One region of the Pseudoxanthomonas sp. PXM04 genome, then DNA from elsewhere that is predicted to be linked to it. Evidence: predicted binding sites of a transcription regulator. Region 1 holds the regulator's gene; the other holds the start of a gene.
What was found. The regulator FliA, encoded in region 1, starts transcription of late flagellar genes. The targets are predictions, from matches to a motif close to TAAAGTTTNNCNNNCNNNGGCCGATAA.

Region 1 (8,983 bases):
ATCGTGCGCGGCGCGCCGCCGAACGCGGCGGTGAGCGCGTCGGCCATCACCCGGTACTTGCCCTCGTTGAGGGTGGAGATGGCGTACATGACCACGAAGAAGGCCAGCAGCAACGTCATCAGATCGGCGTAGGGAATGGCCCAGGCCTCGTGGTTGACGTGTTCCTCGTGGGATTTCCGGCGTGCCATGCGGGTGCCCGATCAGTGCAGGAAGCCGGCCAGCTTGGATTCGATGTTGCGCGGGTTCTCGCCCTGGGCAATCGCGATCAGGCCTTCGATGATCATTTCGCGCTCGCGGCTCTGTCCGCCGATCACGCTCTTGAGTTTGCTGGCGACCGGCAGGAAGAACAGGTTGGCCGAGGCGATGCCGTAGATGGTGGCGGTGAACGCAGCGGCGATGCCGTGGCCCAGCTTGCTCGGGTCGGCCAGGTTCTTCATCACCGCGATCAGGCCGAACACGGCGCCGATGATGCCCAGCGTCGGTGCATACACGCCCATCGCTTCGAACACCTTGGCCGCGGCCAGATCCTGGTGCTCCTGGCTGTTGAGGTCGATTTCCAGCATGTGCCGGATGGCCTCCGGTTCCAGCCCGTCGACCAGCATCTGCAGGCCCTTCTTCAGGAACGGATCGCTCTGTTCGTTGACCAGCGGCTCCAGCCCCAGCAGGCCCTGCTTGCGGGCGATGTTGCTCCACTCGACGATCTGCGCGACCAGCCCGTCGTGATCGGCGCCCGGTGGGCGGATCACCCAGCGCGCAATCGACACCGCGCGCTTGAACACCGCCGGCGGCGTATGCACCAGGATGGCCGCGACGGTGCCGAGGATGACGATGACGAAGGCCGCCGAGGACCACAGCGACGACACGCCGGCACCCTTGAGGATGCTGCCGCCGACCAGGGCGACCAGGGCGAGGATGAGACCGATGAGGCTGAAGATGTCCATATGCAGTGGTATCGGCGCTGGCGGTCCGGACTTGAGTTGGCGGGTTGGGGACGGGTGCGCTAGCGGGGTCTGTTCGGCTTTCGGTTGAGGGCGGAAGGGCTCGCGGCCGGAGGCCTCCTACCGGTTTGTTTCAGGTTTGCCGCAATGCCGGACCAGGTAGGAGCGGCCTCCGGCCGCGAGCTCCTGCCATCGCAACGAATCCGCGAGTCCGTGACCGGTCTGTTCCTTCGGGGCGGCATTCGTGTGTGTAAAAAGCAGCGAAGCGTGTTCCGCTTTACGGGGGGCGTGTTGCCCCCATCCGCCCTTCGGGCACCTTCCCCCGCGAGCGGGGGAAGGGAGCGGGTGGCGCGGATTCACGCGGCCGCTTCGCGCAGGCCGTCGACGTCCAGGATCAGCGCCATGCGGCCATCGCCGATCAGGGTCGCGCCGGCATAGCCGCGCAGGCCGCGCACCGCGCGCGGCAGCGGCTTGATCACCACTTCCTCGCGCCCGCGCACCTGGTCCACGACCAGGCCGAAGCGCTGGTCGCCCATCTGCAGCACCACGATGGTCAGCAGCGGCGCCTTGACCGCCTCCACGCCCAGCCAGCGCCGCAGATCCACCAGCGGCAGGGTGGTGGACTGCCGATCCAGCACGGCCTGGCCGTCGAACCAGCGCAGGCTGGAGGCTGGCGCGTGCAGCACTTCCATCACCCTCGCCAGCGGCAGCGCGTAGACCGGATCACCGGCCTGCACCAGCAGGGTCGGCAGGATCGCCAGGGTCAGCGGCACCCGGATCAGGAAGCGGCTGCCACGGCCGAGCTGCGAATGGATCTGGATCTGTCCACTGAGTTCGCGGATGCGCGACTGCACCACGTCCATGCCGACGCCGCGGCCGGAGATGTCGGTGATCTCGGTCTTGGTCGAGAAGCCCGGCAGGAAGATCAGCTGCAGGCATTCGTCGTGCGACAGGCGGGCGGCGGCTTCCGGTTCGATCAGGCCCTTTTCCAGCGCCTTGTCGCGCAGCCGTTCCGGATCGATGCCGGCGCCGTCGTCGCGGATCTCGATGGTGACGTAGTCGCCTTCCTGCTGCGCCGCCAGCCGTACCTGGCCGCTGCGCGGCTTGCCGGTGGCCTCGCGCAGGTCGGGCAGCTCGATGCCGTGGTCGATGGCGTTGCGGACCAGGTGCACGAGCGGATCGGACAAGGCCTCGACGAGGTTGCGGTCCAGTTCGGTATCGGCGCCGATCAGCTCCAGATCGACTTCCTTCTTGAGCGAGCGGGCGACGTCGCGGGCGACCTTGGGGAAGCGCGAGAACACCTTGCCCACCGGCTGCATGCGGGTGCGCATGACCGCGTTCTGCAAGCGCGCGGTGGCGATGTCCAGGCCGCTGACCGCGCGATCCAGTTCCTCGTCGCGCAGGCGTGCGCGCAGGGTCTTCAGGCGATTGCGCGACAGCACCAGTTCGCCGACCAGATTGACGATCGCGTCCAGCCGCTTGGTGTCCACCCGGATGGTCTGCTCGGCCTCGCTGGCACGCGCCGGACGGGCCGGTGAGGCCGGGGCGGGCGCGGGCGGGCGTATTGGTGCGGACTGGGGCGCGGCGGCGGGCGCAGGGCGGGCGGTCGTGGCGCCGGGCACGGCGCCGCCGTGCAGTTGATCCAGCAGGGCCTCGAATTCGTCCTCGCTGATCAGATCCCCACCCGCCGGCGCGACGGCCGTGGCAGGCGGTGCGGCGCCGCCATGCAGTTGATCGAGCAGGGCCTCGAACTCGTCGTCGGTGATCAGATCATTCCCGCCGGCGGCGGGCGTGGCCACCGGCGCGCGGACCGGCGCGGGCGCGGCATCGACGTCGAACTGGGCGATCAGCGTGGCCGGTGCATGCGGCGGCTCCTCGCCGGCGGCGACCGCGTCGAGCATGCGCTGCAGCCAGTCCAGCGACTGCTGGGCGGCGTCGAAATGATCCGCTTCCAGGGTCGCCTTGCCGGCGCGGACCATGCCCAGCGCTTCCTCGGCGGCGTGGCACAGGTTCACCATCGCCTGGATGCCGAGGAAACCGGCGCCGCCCTTGAGCGTATGGAAACCACGGAACACGGCGTTGAGCTGTTCGCTGTCGCCGGGATCCTGTTCCAGCGTCACCAGCTGCTCGCCGAGGCGATCCAGGATTTCCTGGGCCTCGATGAGAAAGTCGGCGGCGATTTCGGGCGTGACGGCGGACATGGCTGGCTCGGTATCGGCGGGGATGCGTGGGCGGACGGCTAGAGCCCGAGCCCCGACAGCAGATCGTCGGCGTCGTCCTGCGAGAACGCCGCCTTGTCCAGGCCCGCCACCGCGGGACCGGCCAGGCCGTCGTCCTTCTTCCTTTCCGGCGGCGGCAGGCCCAGTTCGCCGAATCCCTCGTGCACGCGGCGGACGATGCCGGCGACGCGGCGGATGATCTGGCCGGTGAGATCCTGGTAGCTCTGCGCCAGCGCCATTTCCGACAGTCCGGAACGGATCTGGTCCACCAGCTGGGTCTGCTCGGCGCTGAGCGCGGTCGTCTTGAGCTGGTCGGCCAGGCCGCGGCACTGCTCGGCCAGATCCAGGGTCTTGTGGCTGGCCTGTTCGGTCATCGCGACCACGTGATCCAGGCGCGCGCAGGCGTCGTCGAGATCGCCGGCACCGTGGGTCGGCGGCAGCTCGCCCAGCGTCTGCGCCAGTTCGCGGGCCAGCCGGCCCAGTCCCTGCATCATCGGCTGCGTGCGCCAGGCGGCGATGGTGTCCAGCTCGCGCCGCCAGCCGGCCTCGTCGCCCTGTTCCAGCGCGTCCAGCGCGTGCTGCAGGCGCTCGACCAGCGCGGCGCGGGCGCTACCGGCTTCCATGACCGCAGCCATCAGGCGGCGGCTCCGAGGCGCTCGAAAATCTTGCCGAGTTTCTCTTCCAGGGTCTGCGCGGTGAACGGCTTGATGATGTAGCCGTTCACGCCGTTCTGGGCGGCTTCGATGATCTGCTCGCGCTTGGCCTCGGCGGTGACCATCAGCACCGGCAGGGTCTTGAAGCGATCGTCGGCGCGGATGGCCTTGAGCAGTTCGATGCCGGTCATGCCCGGCATGTTCCAGTCGGTCACCACGAAGTCGAAACTGCCCTGGGCCAGCGCGGTCAGCGCGCTGGAGCCGTCGTCGGCCTCGGCGGTATTGGTGTAGCCCAGATCGTTGAGGAGGTTCTTGATGATGCGGCGCATCGTCGAGAAGTCGTCCACGATCAGGATCCGCATGTTCTTGTTGGCTGTCACGAAGGGCTCCGGGTGCAGCAGGGTAGAGGGGGCTCGAGAGCCTTATCGGCAGGTGGCGGGGAAACTTTTGGGCCGGGATTGGGCTGGGGCCGGGATTGGGGAGTCGGGATTGGGGATTGGGGATTGGGGATTGAAAGAGCCCCCTTGACCAGCCAGGCGGCTGTTAAAAGCGAAAAAGGGGGTGGGCGCCCGCGGAGCGGGCGACGGGGGATTGACCAGCCATTCGGCTGTTGAGAAGCGCTTGCTGTTGGCGCCCAAAGCAAATCCCCCTCAATCCCCCTTTTTCAAAGGGGGAGGCAAAAGCGAAGGCTCTTGCGAATCCCCAATCCCCAATCCCGGCTCAAACATCCCCGCTCAATCCTCCAACCCGGCATCCACGCTCTCGAACACATTCAGCCGACCACGCAGGCGCAGCATGGCCTGGCCGTGGATCTGGCAGACGCGGGATTCGCTGACGCCGAGGACGGCGCCGATTTCCTTGAGGTTGAGTTCCTGTTCGTAGTACATGGACAGGACCAGCTGTTCGCGCTCGGGGAGCTGGCCGATGGCCTTGATCAGCGACTGGCGGAACTCGCTGCGCTCGAGTTGTTGCTGCGGGTTGGGGCCGCCGGTGACCACGGTCTGCGGTTCGCCATGGTCCTCGATGTGCGATTCCAGGCTCAGCACCTGGCCGCGGGCGGCGTCCTCCAGCAGGCGCAGGTATTCGGGCAGCGGCATCTCCATCGCCGACGCGACCTCGGTGGCGATGGCGGCGCGGCCGGTGCGCTGTTCGATTTCGCGCACGGTGGCGGCGGCCTGGCGGGCCCGCCGGTGCACCGAGCGCGGCACCCAGTCGCCGCGGCGGATCTCGTCGATCATCGAACCGCGGATGCGGATCGAGGCGAAGGTCTCGAACGAGGCGCCCTGTTCGGCGTCGTAGCTGCGCGAGGCTTCCAGCAGGCCAATCATGCCGGCCTGGATCAGATCGTCGATCTCCACGCTGGCGGGCAGGCGCGCGGCCAGGTGATGGGCGATGCGGCGGACCAGGTCCGCGTGCACCGTGACGAAGTCGGTGGCCGCCGCTTTCTGGACGGCACGGTATTGGGCGGCGCCGGTGTTCATGCTGGCACGCTCCGGTTGATCATGCGTTCGACGAAGAACTCGACATTGCCGCGGGCGCCGGACGGCGGCTGCCAGCGTGCGGTGACCCGGGCGATTTCGTTGATGGCGCGCGCCGACGGGCTGCCCGGATACGCCTTCACCACCGCCTGCTGGCGCTGCACTGCGCGGCGCAGCCAGTCGTCCTGCGGCACCGCCCCCAGGTAGTGCAGGGCGACGTCGCCGAGGAAACGTTCGCACACGCGGGCCAGCTTCTCGTACAGCTTGCGGCCCTCGTTGGGGTCGCGGACCATGTTGGCGATGACGTGCACGCGGTCCACGCCGCGCTCGCGCGAGAGCACCTTGATCAGCGCATAGGCGTCGGTGATCGAGGCCGGCTCGTCACACACCACCACCACCGTGTCCTGCGCGGCCTGGCAGAAGGTCAGTACGCTGTCGGTGATGCCGGCGGCGGTATCCACCACCATCACGTCCAGGGCGCGCTGCAGTTCCGAGAACACGTTGACCAGGCCGACGTGTTCGGCCGGCGAGAGTTCGGCCATGTGCCGGAAACCCGACGAGGCCGGCACGATCAACAGGCCGTCCGGTCCTTCCAGCAGCACGTCCTCCAACTGGCAGCGTTCGGCGACCAGATCCGCCAATGTGTATTTCGGCGCCAGGCCCAGCAGCACGTCGACGTTGGCCAGGCCCAGGTCGGCGTCCATCAGCAGGGTCCGCTTGCCCATCTCGGCCAGCGAGGCGGCCAGGTTGACCGACACGTTGGTCTTGCCCACGCCGCCCTTGCCGCCGGTCACCGCGATCACGCGGACCGGATGGAAGGCGCCGGTCAGCGGCGGCGTGCTGCGCGGGTTGGTCTGCAGCAGGTGTTCATGCGACATGGATGGCCTCCGCGTGGCTGGGTTCGTCGGCTTCGCGGCGCAGCTGGTCCAGGCGCAGCACCAGGTTGGGCGCGCTGGCGCGGTGCAGGTCTTCGGGCACGCGCTGTCCGTCGGTGATCCAGGCCATCGGCAACTGGTGATCGACGATCACCGACAGCGCGCTGCCGAGCCGGCCGGTCTCGTCCACCTTGGTCAGCACCACGCCGTGCGGCTGGGCGCCGCTGAAGCGGCGGACCACCTCGTCCAGGTCGCCGAAGTGCGAATTGGCCGGCAGCACCAGCAGGGTATGCACCTGCCCGGCGGCGCGCAGCCAGTTGAGCTGGCCGACCAGGTTGCGATCGCGCTGGCCCATGCCGGCGGTGTCGATCAGCACCAGCTTGTAGTCGCGCAGGCGTTCCAGGGTCTGGGCCAGGCGTACGTCGCTGTCGGCCTCGTGCACGGCGATGCCGAGCTGGCGGCCGTAGCTGTGCAACTGTTCGCGGCCGCCGACGCGCACGGTATCGGTGGTGACCAGGGCCACGTCGCGCGGGTTGTGGCGATCGGCATAGGCCGCGGCCAGCTTGGCGATGGTGGTGGTCTTGCCGGCGCCGGTCGGGCCGACCAGGGCAATCACGCCGCCCTGTTCCAGCGGATCCACCGGCAGGATCGGCAGCCGGCGCGAGAGCAGGCCCAGCATCAGGCCGCGCCCGCGATGCAGTTCGGTGTCGGCGGGAATCTGCAGGGCGACGTCGCGGGTGATGCCGGCGTCGAAGCCGTAGTCGTCCATCAGTTCCATCGCCTGCGCGCGCACCGGCGAACCGCGCAGGCGTTCGTCGGTGAGGCGGTGCATCTCGCCTTCGATCATCTCGCGCATCGCCGCCAGTTCGGCGCGCATCTGCACCAGTTGCTCGTCCTCGGCGCGGGCGCGCGCGCCGTTGTCGGCGACCACGCTCAGCGCCGGCGCGACGGCTTCCGGCTGCGGAGCGGCGACGGGCGTGGCGGGGGCCGGCGCCGCCGTGGACAGTTCCGCCGGCACCGCCGGCAGGCTCGCGGCAAGGCGCGCGGCGAACGACATCGGATCCAGCGCGAAGGCGGCGGGCGCGGACGGCTCGGCCGGAATTTCCCGCGCGAACGAGGGCGCCGGCGCGATGAACGCCGACGGCGGCTCGACCGGGGCGCGCGATTCCTCGGCCAGGCGCGATTCGATGGGCGCCGCGGCGGCGACCCGGCTGAAGTAGGCCGCAGCCGCTTCGGCCGGCGACATCTCCGTCGCCTGGCGGTTGGCGGCGGCGCGTGGTTCGGCGGACACGGATGCGGATGCGGACGGCGCGGCGCGCGCGAACGAAGGCGCCGGTTCGGCCGGACGCATTGCCTCCAGCGTGCGCTGCACCAGCGTCTCGTCGTAGTTGGAGGCCGCCACGATCTCGACGCCGTCGTCGGTCATGCGATTGGACAGGATCACCGCATCCGGCCCCTGTTCCTGCCGGACCAGCGCGAAGGCGGTGCGCATGTCGGGAGCGACGAAACGTTTGATTTTCATTTGAGAGGCCGGGATTGGGGATACGGGATTCGGGATTGGGTAAAGCAAGGCGACGGCAAGCCGTTCGAGGTGATTGGATATCTAGGTCGTGTCGTGTTCGTCTTCATCGCTGCATCCCCGTCATGAACCCGCTTTTGCGAATCCCCAATCCCCAATCCCGTCGCCTCAACTAATCGTCCCCACCAGCTTCAACCGCTTGTCCTCCGGGACTTCGCTGTAGGACAGGACCGACAGCGTGGGGACGCTGTGGCGGACCAGCCGGGCCAGTGCGGCGCGGACGCCGCCGGGGACCAGCACCACCGCCGGCTCGCTGCGCGCGTCCTGCTGGGCGACGCAGTCGGCCAGGCTCTGGTGGAGCCGTTCGGCCAGGCCGGGTTCCAGCGCGGCGCCGGTGCCCTGCACGCTGTCTTGCAAGACACGTTCCAGTTGTGGCGCCAGCGTGTAGACGGGAAGCTCCGGCGCCATGCCGGAGATTTCCTGGACGATGAAACGACCCAGCGAGGTACGCACGGCGGCGGTGAGCGCGGCCGGATCCGGGTTCTGCGGACCGAACTCGACCAGCGCCTCGACGATCCGGCGCAACTGGCGGATCGGCACGCGCTCGATCAGCAGGTTCTGCAGCACCCGCACGACCGTGGACAGGGTGAGCGTCTTGGGCGTCAGATCCTCGACCAGCTTGGGCGCGGTCTTGCCGAGGTTGGCGAGCAGTTGCTGCACCTCCTCGTGCCCCAGCAGTTCCGGCGCGTGCTCGCGCACCAGGTGCGACAGGTGGGTGGCGACCACGGTCGAGGCATCGACCACGGTGTAGCCCAGCGATTCGGCCATCGCATGCTGGCCCGGTGTGATCCAGGTGGCGTCCAGGCCGAATGCGGGGTCCCGCCCCGGAATGCCGTCGAGGGCGCCGAATGCGCCGCCGGGATCCAGCGCCAGTTCGCGATCCGGATGAATCTCGGCGGTGGCCACCGGCACGCCATGCACCAGCAGGCGGTAGCCGTTGGACGGCAGTTCCAGGTTGTCGCGGATATGCACCGGCGGAATCAGGAAACCCAGATCCTGGGTGAGCTTGCGGCGCACCGCCTTGATCCGCGACATCAGTTCGCCGCCCTGGGCCTTGTCCACCAGCGGAATCAGCCGGTAGCCGACTTCCAGGCCCAGCGGGTCCACCGGACGCACTTCATCCCAGGTCAGTTCGGCCTGCGGGTTGGACGGCGCGGGCAGCGCGGGATCGGCGCCCGCGGAGCTTTCGCCGCCGGCGCCGGGCTGCTGTTTCTTCCACAGCTTCCAGGCGATGTAGCCCA
Region 2 (8,983 bases), on a different contig from region 1:
CCATCCGCCACGGCATCGGCCAGCGCGTGGGCGGCGACCGCATCGAGATCGAAGCGCGGCGCGAGGGTGAACACCTGCTGCTGGAAGTACGCAACGGCAACAGCGTGCTGGAAGAAGGCGGCAGTCCGGGCGGCCACGGCATCGGCCTGTCCAATACCCGCCTGCGCCTGCGCGAGTTGTACGGCGAGGGCGCCGACCTGCGCCTGGACATGACCTGGCCGCAGGGCGTGGCCTGTCGCATCCGCCTGCCCTACCGGTTGCTGGAAGAACTGGACGACGTGCCGGAGCATGTGCCGGCATGAGCATCGGCGTGCTGGTGGTCGACGACGAGCCGATCGCACGCCATGCGATCGTCCGCCACCTGCGCGCGGATCCGGACATCGAGCTGCTGGGTGAATACGGCGACGGCGCGTCGGCGCTGGCGGCGATCCGTTCGCAGTCGCCGGATCTGGTGTTCCTGGACATCCAGATGCCGGCGATGACCGGCATCGAGGTGGTCGACGCGATTGGTCAGGCACGGATGCCGGCGATGGTGTTCGTCACCGCCTACGAGCAGTACGCGGTCAAGGCCTTCGAAGCCAACGCGGTGGACTACCTGGTCAAGCCGTTCAGCCGCGAGCGCTTCGCGGCGACGCTCGCGCGCGCCAAGGATCGGCTTTCGGCCGATCGCGGTCCGCACGGCGGCGAATCCCGGCGCATCCTGCAGGCGCTGGAGGATCTGCGCCAGCGCGACGCCTGGCTGCAGCGGATTCCGGTGCGCGTGGACGAGCACGTGGTGCTGGTGCCGGTGGATGACATCGTCTGGATCAAGGCCAACCGCAACACGGTGGAACTGCACCTGGCCGATCGTGTGCATGAGCTGCGCGAAACCATGGCGGCGCTGGCCGAGCGCCTGGACCCGCGCCACTTCGCCCGCATCCACCGCTCGGCGATCATCAACGTGCGCCGGGTCAAGGCCATCCATCCCTGGTTCAACGGCCACCACGTGGTCACCCTGGACACCGGCCAGGAACTGCGCATGAGCCGCTACCAGCACGAGGCCTTCCTGCGGCTGGTGACCACGCGCCAGGCGGAGCGCTAGGCGCGGGCAGGAGCGGCCTCCGGCCGCGAGCCCTTCGCGGGGTGAGCGTTCGCGCGGGTAGCCCGGGCCGGGGACGGCGCGCTGTCTTCGATGACGAACACATCGATGGCTTCGGCCAGGCCCTGCGCCTGCTGCTCCATGCTGCGGGCGGCGGCGGAGGCTTCCTCGACCAGGGCCGCGTTCTGCTGGGTGGTCTCGTCCATCTGGGTGATGGTCTGGTTGACCTGTTCGATGCCGGCGGACTGCTCCTGCGAAGCGGCGGCAATCTCGGCCATGATGTCGGTGACCCGCTGGACCGAGGCGACAATCTCGCCCATGGTCGCGCCGGCCTGGTTGACCAGCGCCGAGCCGGTGGCCACCTGGTCCACCGAGGCTTCAATCAGCCCCTTGATTTCCTTGGCCGCATTGGCCGAGCGCTGGGCCAGGGTGCGTACCTCCGAGGCCACCACCGCGAAGCCGCGGCCCTGTTCGCCGGCGCGGGCCGCTTCCACGGCCGCATTGAGAGCTAGGATATTGGTCTGGAAGGCGATGCCGTCGATGACGGCGATGATTTCGGCAATCTTGCGCGAGGCCGCTTCGATGTCGCGCATGGTGGTGACGACCTGGCCGACGACGTTGCCGCCTTGCGAAGCCACCGAAGCGGCACCGATGGCGAGCTGGTTGGCCTGGCGGGCGGAGTCGGCGTTCTGGCGGACGGTGGAGGTCAGTTCCTCCATGGAGGCGGCGGTTTCTTCCAGGTTGGCGGCCTGCTGCTCGGTGCGGCGGGACAGGTCGGCGTTGCCGGAGGCGATTTCCCCTGCCGCCGTGTTGATGGCGGTGGAGGCGTCTTGAATCCGGGAGACGATGTCGGTGAGCTGGGCGACGGTGGCGTTGGCGTCATCGCGCATGCGGGCGAACACGCCGTGGAAATCCCCTTCCATCCGCACCGTCAGGTCGCCCTGCGAGAGCGCGGACAACACGTATTGGAGTTTGGACAGATTGCCCTGCAGGACCTCGAACAGCGCGTTGATGCTGCGCGCCAAAGGTTGCAGGTAGCCCTGCTTGCCGGACACCTCGATGCGGCCCGCGAGGTCGCCCTCCGCGGCCGCGCGCAGCAGCGCGGTGATCTCGCGCTCCACCATCTTCTCCATCGCCAGGCTCTTCCATTCCAGGGTGGCACCCATCCGTTCCCCGTCGATCCGGATCGGGCTGGCGACCAGCAGATAATCTTGCTCGCCCAGCGTGAGGGTCTGTTCGAAACCCGCCTCCTCGTCCTGGATGCGTCGCGCCATCGGCGCCAGCGTGTCATCCAGCTTTTCCAGCGGCAGGCCGTCCGGCGCCGCGATGCCGTGACCCGCCAACGCCTCGCGCAGGCCATGGTTGGCGAAAGCGATCGTGCCGTCGGCGGCAAGCACCATCAATCCCGCATGCGCGTGGTCCATCGCCTGGCGGATACGCGCGTTCTCGCGGGCCGCCGCGCGCTCGCTGGCGATGCGTTCGCGCAGGCGGGCCTGCATGTGCGCCAGCGACGTCATCAGCTGGCCGATTTCGTCATGCGGATTGTCGACCCGCACGGCCGTGTCGAGGCGATCGTCGGCGATGGCGCCCGCCACTTCGGCGGCTTCGGCCAGGGGCCGGCGCACCGCCCGCAGCACCGCCCACAACACCCCGCCCAACACCAGGGCGACGCCGGCGAGCGTCACCACGAACAACACCGCCATGCCGAACCGTTGCGAGCGCTGCTGGCGCGCCGCGACGGCCAGCCCGCGTTCGCGGACCTGCTCCAGATCCGCCAGCGCCGGCGCGATGGCGGCGGCGGTGTCTTCCAGCGACGAGACTTCCACGTCCAGTCCGACCCGCGCGGCGGTATACGCCAGCAGTGCCGCCTGGTAAGCCTCCGCCTGCTGGCGAAGCTCGTCGCGCCGAACCTCGTCGATGCGGCTCGCCGACAGCGCCAGTTCGAACGGCAGCTTCTCCTCGCTGACCCGGTCCGCCAATGCGGAATCGCCACTGCGAAGGAACTCGCTCTCGAAACGGCGCATCCGCTGCATCGGGGCGTCCAGCGCCACGACCTGCTCGGCCTGCACCGCCTCTTCCAGCGCCTGGCCGGAACCGCGCAAGGTCGCGGACAGGCTGGCGTCGCCCTGTCCCATCTCGTCCACCCGTGCGTTCAGCGCATCGATGCCGGCGGCGAACTCGTCGATGCGGCCGGCCGCCGCGTCCAGCAGTTTCCTGTCCGCCGCGCCGGCCGGATGCTTGCGCAGTCGTTCCAGATCGCGACGCAAACGCTGCTGCGCCTGCCGCAGGGCATCACGATCGGCGTCATCCAGGCGGGTCGCATAGACCGTCTGCAATCGCCGGGTCTGCTCGACCTGGCGCTCCAGCGCGGCGAGCAGCGCACCGTAGCCCTGTTGCGCCTGGAAGCTGGCGGCGGCGCGCGCCTGTCCGGTGCTGGCCTGCCAATACGACAGCGCGATCAGCGACAATCCCGCGCCGGCCACCCATGCGCACAGGCGCAGCTTGCCGGCTATCGTCATCCGCCCCAGCCACCGTGTCAGCGCGGCGTGGGTGTCGCGGAAGGAAAGGCGTCGGGGAAACGGGCGCTTCCAGGAGAAAGGCAGGCGGAAGGCGGTCGGCATGGCGGACTCCGGGCAGAATTCCGCATCGGTATCGGCCGGTTCCTTCTGGACTTTAATGCCGGTTTTCAGGCCGTTTGCGCAGTGCATCGGCGGCAACGATGTTGTACCCGGTGTGTGCGACACCGCGATGACGTCGCGTGATCACCGCCATGTCGAAGCGCCACTTGCAGATGACGGAACGTCATCAGCCGCGTCGCGGAACTGTCATGAAGGCGCGCTAGGTTCGCGGCCCCATGTGCACACCCGATTCCGCCGTCTCGTCTGATCCGCTGCTGGATACGGTCCTGCGTGGCCGCGAACTGCTGGCGGCGTTCCAGCCGGTGGTGCGATTGGAGGACAACAAGGTGGTCGCGCACGAGGGGCTGATGCGCATCGCCGGCCGCGCCTGCTCGCCGCTGGAGCTGCTGGATCGCGCGCGCGCCGCCGGCCGCCTGGGCGAACTGGAGACCGTCGCCGCCGGCACGCTGGCGCGCAGCTTCGACTTCGATCGCGGCGGCCGCCTGCTGGTCAACCTGAGCGCCCACGCGATCCTGCAGGGCGCGCTGCGCCCGCAGCAGGTCATCGAGGTGCTGCTGTCGGCCGGCCGCGACCTGGGCCGCTTCGTCATCGAGATCACCGAACGCGACATCGTCGAGGACGTCGGCCAGCTGGCCGACGCGCTGGGCTACCTGCGCGCGGCCGGCATCCGCATCGCCCTGGACGACTTCGGCAATGGCCATTCCAACTTCGAGCTCTGGCACGAGTTGTCGCCGGAGTACGTCAAGCTCGACCGCTACCTGATCCACCACATCGCCGACAGCCCGGGTCGGCTGAGCATCGTCCGCTCGCTGGTGCAGGTGGCCGAAAGCCTGGGCGCCGAACTGGTCGCCGAAGGTGTCGAACGCCTGCAGGACCTGGCGATCATCAAGGATCTCGGCATCCCCTACGCGCAGGGCTACCTGCTGGGACGCCCGGCCAGCGAGGTGGCGCTGGCGGTGCCGGCGGAAGTCCGCGAGGCGCGTTTCGAGAAATTGCCGGTGTGGCCGCGCGCGCGGCGCGCCTCCGATTTCCGCGGGGTCACCGCCGCGCACCTGCTGATCGATGCGCCGTCGCTGACCGACGAGGCAAGCAACTTCGATGCGGAACAGCTGTTCCGCAATCATCCCGATTTGCCGTCGCTGCCGGTGGTGGACGCCGATGGCCAGCCACTGGGCCTGATCAACCGGCGGGTATTCAATGAACGCATGGCGGTGCCTTTCGCACGCGAGCTCAACGGCCGAAAATCCTGCGTACTGCTGATGCACGCCGCGCCGATCGTCTGCGACGTCGGCCAGAGCATCGACGCGATGTCGGAAATCCTGCTGGGCGAGGATCAGCGCTACCTGTCGGATGGCTTCATCATCACCCGCGACGGTCGCTACCTGGGCGTGGGCACCGGCGAAGCACTGGTGCGACGGGTGACCGAACTGCGCATCGAGGCTGCGCGCTACGCCAATCCGCTGACCCTGCTGCCCGGCAATATCCCCATCTCCGAGCATATCGGCCGCCTGCTCGAAACCGGTCGCTCCTTCGTCGCGGCCTACTGCGATCTCAACAGCTTCAAGCCGTACAACGACCAGTACGGCTACTTCCGCGGCGACCGCATGATCCGGCTGGTCGCCTCCACCCTGCTCAAGCACGTGCAGCCGAGCATGGATTTCGTCGGCCATGTCGGCGGCGACGATTTCGTGGTGCTGCTGCAGAGCGAGGACTGGGAGCGGCGCTGCCGCGACATCATCGCCGACTTCAACGCCGCCTCGCGGGCGCTGTTCGACGAACCGGACCTGGCGCGTGGCGTGCTGGAAAGCGAAGACCGCAGCGGCCGCTACACCACCTTCCCGCTGACCACCCTGACCATCGGCGTGGTCCAGGTGGACCCGGCCCGCTACGACAGCGCCGAGCAGGTCGCCTCCGACGCCGCTGCCGCCAAACGGCATGCCAAGCGGCACGGCCTGGGCCTGCACGGCGTGGCAACCGCGGAACCGGTCACGGAATAGGATCGCCGGCGCCGACTGTCACACAATCAGAACGCGGCCTTCGTATAGTCCGCCGCATGGAGACCTTGGCCGAAATCCGGATTGCTCTGGATGCCGCCAGCGACCGGCTGGCGCGTGGCCTCGTGCGCCAACCCGCGCAGGAATTCCTGGACGACCTGTGGACCCGCGTCTATGCCGGCGCGCCGGTGGACTTGCAACCCTACGTCTGGTCGCGCCTGGTCGAACTCGGCGCCGGCCTGATGCTGCCGGCGGACCAGAGCAGCCGCTTCCCGCCGCCAGCGAGCCACTACCGCCTCTGATCGCTGTTCAGGCCGGCAGGGCCTGCGGTCGCTCGCCGGGACAATAGCCGCGAAGATAATCCATGTGCGCGGGCAGCTGGCGCACGGTGGCGTCCACGCCTTCCCGGATCTCGCGCATGAAGCGGGCCAGTTCGGCTTCGCCCATCACGTCGGCCAGCGGATGATGGCGCTTCGGGACGATGCCTTGCCCGGTCATCACCTGGATCCAGGAGTTCTCCGCGAACAGCTCCGTCGGCACGTGGTAGACATTGCCCGTCTCCCGGAACAGATCGATCCGCCGCTGCAGCGACGGCGGCAGCTCCATCGTCCCGACCGTGCGCCAATAGGGCGTGTCCCGGCGCCGGGTCGCATGGTAGTGCAGGACGACGAAATCCCGGACGTGCTGCAATTCCGCGTCCAGGCGCGCGTTGTAGTCGTCGATGGCTTCCTGGGTGATGACATGCGGAAAGGCATGCAGCAGGCGCAGGATGCCTCGCTGGATCAGATGGATGGTGGTGGATTCCAGCGGTTCGATGAAGCTGCCCGCAAGCCCCAGCGCCACGCAGTTCCGGCTCCAGCACTTGTGCCGCTGGCCAGGCCGGAACCTCACCGGCCAAGGCTGCTTGATGATCTCGCCTTCCAGGCTGGACAGGAACTCCTCGCGCGCCTCGTCGTCGCCGATGAAGCGGCTGGAGTACACGATGCCGTTGCCTACCCGGTGCTGCAGTGGAATCCGCCATTGCCAACCTGCCTTGCCGGCGATCGCGCGCGTGTACGGCACCGCGTCGCGCACGGCGGTGGTCTGGGTGGCGAGTGCACTGTCATTGAGCAGCCAGTGCGACCAGTCAGTGAATCCCACGTTGAGCGCCTTGCCGATCAGCAACGCGCGAAAGCCCGTGCAGTCCAGGAACAAGTCGCCCTCGATCACGTCGCCATTCTCCAGGCGCAACGCGGCGATGCAGCCCGACGTCTCATCGACCTGCACGTCCGCGATCTTGCCTTCCACCCTGCGGACCCCGTAGCCCTCGCTGAAGCGGCGCAGGAAGCGTGCGTACAGGCTGGCGTCCAGGTGGTAGGCGTAGTTCATCTGGTAGCGCGGCAGGTGCGCGAACCGGTCCTCCAGCGCCGCCTTCAATTCGATGCAGTAATCGTCGTAGCTCCCTGCCAGCCCCAGCGCATGGGCACGCATCCAGAAGTGGTGGAAGTTCGCCATCCAGTGGTCGCGTCCGGTGACGCCGAACGAGTGGATGTAGCGATGCCCGACCTCGCGCCAGCCTTCGAAGGAGATGCCGAGCTTGATCGTGCCCTGGGTGGCGGCCATGAACTCCTGCTCGTTGATCTCCAGCAGGCGATGGAAGGTCACGAGGGTGGGAATGGTGGCTTCGCCGACGCCCACCGTCCCGATCTCCTCCGATTCCACCAGGGTGATGTCCAGTACCCTGCCCAGCATCCGTGACAGTGCCGCCGCCGCCATCCAGCCCGCCGTGCCGCCGCCGGCAATGACCACGCGCCTGACGGTTTTTCCGTTGATGCCTTCGGCCTGCGCCATGATGTCTCCTCAGCGGTTGAGTCTTTTCAGCAGGCGTGCGCGCAACTCGCGCGCCCGGTTCTCGTCCATCGGCCCGAGCACGCGGCGGGCGGCTTCCGGCATGTGCCCGGCGGTGGCTTCGCCGGGCAGGAACACGTAGTGATCGAACACGTCCCGCCAGATGGCACGCTGTTCCGGCGGAAGATCGCGCACCGTCATCAGCGCCAGCATCAGCGCGTTCATCGGCGTGTCCATCCAGGCCGGCGATTGCCGCCACCAGTAGTTGACCAGCACATTGAAAGGTTCCAGTCCCTCCATGTGGTGCCACCACATCGACGGAATCAGCACCGCGTCGCCGGGCGCCAGTTCGGCCACCCGCGCGTGTTTCCACGCCTCTGCGAAGCGCGGGTGGCGCTCCAGATCGGGCGCGGCGAAATCGACCAGGCTGATCGGCTGCCCCGCCGGGGTGAAATCGAGGGGTCCCACGTACAGGTTCGCGAGCTGATCCGGCGGGAACAGGGTGACGCGCCGCCGGCCGGCGACGACGCAGGCCAGGTTGTCGGGCACGTCCTGGTGCGCGGCGATGCGGGTCCGGTTGCCGATCCAGATGCTTGCCAGCGCCTCGCGCTCGCCGAGCCAAAGATCGTTGTGTTCGCGGAATCCGGGCAGCCACGTATCGAGAGTGGTGGAGGCGACGTAGATGGCCGGCGGCGCCGGGTCTGGCAGGTATTTGCGCAGCGTGTCCAGCGCCACGCCCAGCGGCACCTTTTCCTGCCTGAAATTGAATCCCTGCAGATCCGCGTCATAGAAGAATCGGCCGCGGATGTCCGGAGGCCCGACCGTCGCCACCACCGGCGGCGCGCCGGGACGCTCAAATCCCTTCAGGTACGCGATCGCCTCCTCCGTCGAGCGCCGCGCTGCCTGGACCATCGGCCAATGGGCAACCAGTCCGCGCAGGATCACCGGCCGGGACGAGCCCAGCAGCCGTGCCGGCAATGCCTGCGGGTCGACGTCGTTGACCTCCTCGATGGGTTCAGCGGCAGGCAGCATGACGGCCATTGAGCCTGGCGATGAGGTCGCGAATATTGGAGAGCGAGGCAATCGCCATGTAGATCGCTTCCAGGTGGCCGGCGGCATGCAGGCTGGCCAGTGCCCCGGCGTCCAGCGCTTTCAGGCGTTCCTCGTGGATCGTGTGGAAGCCCGCCAGCCGGCATGGCGTACCGTCATCCAGGGAGATATCGAGTACGAAGGATTCCAGCAGGCCGTGCGCCAGCAATGCGGCCGACAGCACCGGGTTGGCGGCAAGCCCGTCGTGCAACGCCAGCAACACGGAGTTGATCCGCTCCAGGTAGTCGCTGGTTCCGCCATGTTCGCGGAACACGGCCTCTCCCGAATGCCCGCCAACGCGAGGGTGATCCAGATCCACATGGATGAGCAGTTCCCCGCCCGAGGCGCCGATCAGG

Region 2: the regulator FliA is predicted to act here: its motif matches at 3,728-3,754, upstream of IB228_RS19350 (methyl-accepting chemotaxis protein).

The regions. Positions count from the first base shown of each region.
Region 1 covers NZ_JACVAG010000005.1:380,230-389,212, forward strand. Annotated here, with positions in the region: gene motD (flagellar motor protein MotD) at 1-188, opposite strand, end outside; gene IB228_RS14575 (flagellar motor protein) at 201-941, opposite strand; gene IB228_RS14580 (chemotaxis protein CheA) at 1,295-3,139, opposite strand; gene IB228_RS14585 (protein phosphatase CheZ) at 3,178-3,792, opposite strand; gene cheY (chemotaxis response regulator CheY) at 3,792-4,172, opposite strand; gene IB228_RS14595 (RNA polymerase sigma factor FliA) at 4,545-5,291, opposite strand; partial or broken gene IB228_RS14600 (MinD/ParA family protein) at 5,288-6,100, opposite strand; gene flhF (flagellar biosynthesis protein FlhF) at 6,156-7,685, opposite strand; gene flhA (flagellar biosynthesis protein FlhA) at 7,851-8,983, opposite strand, start outside.
Region 2 covers NZ_JACVAG010000008.1:293,669-302,651, reverse strand. Annotated here, with positions in the region: gene IB228_RS19360 (histidine kinase) at 1-302, shown strand, start outside; gene IB228_RS19355 (LytTR family DNA-binding domain-containing protein) at 299-1,081, shown strand; gene IB228_RS19350 (methyl-accepting chemotaxis protein) at 1,078-3,699, opposite strand; gene IB228_RS19345 (EAL domain-containing protein) at 3,933-5,714, shown strand; gene IB228_RS19340 (hypothetical protein) at 5,771-6,013, shown strand; gene IB228_RS19335 (tryptophan halogenase family protein) at 6,021-7,541, opposite strand; gene IB228_RS19330 (cupin-like domain-containing protein) at 7,551-8,567, opposite strand; gene IB228_RS19325 (SapC family protein) at 8,554-8,983, opposite strand, start outside.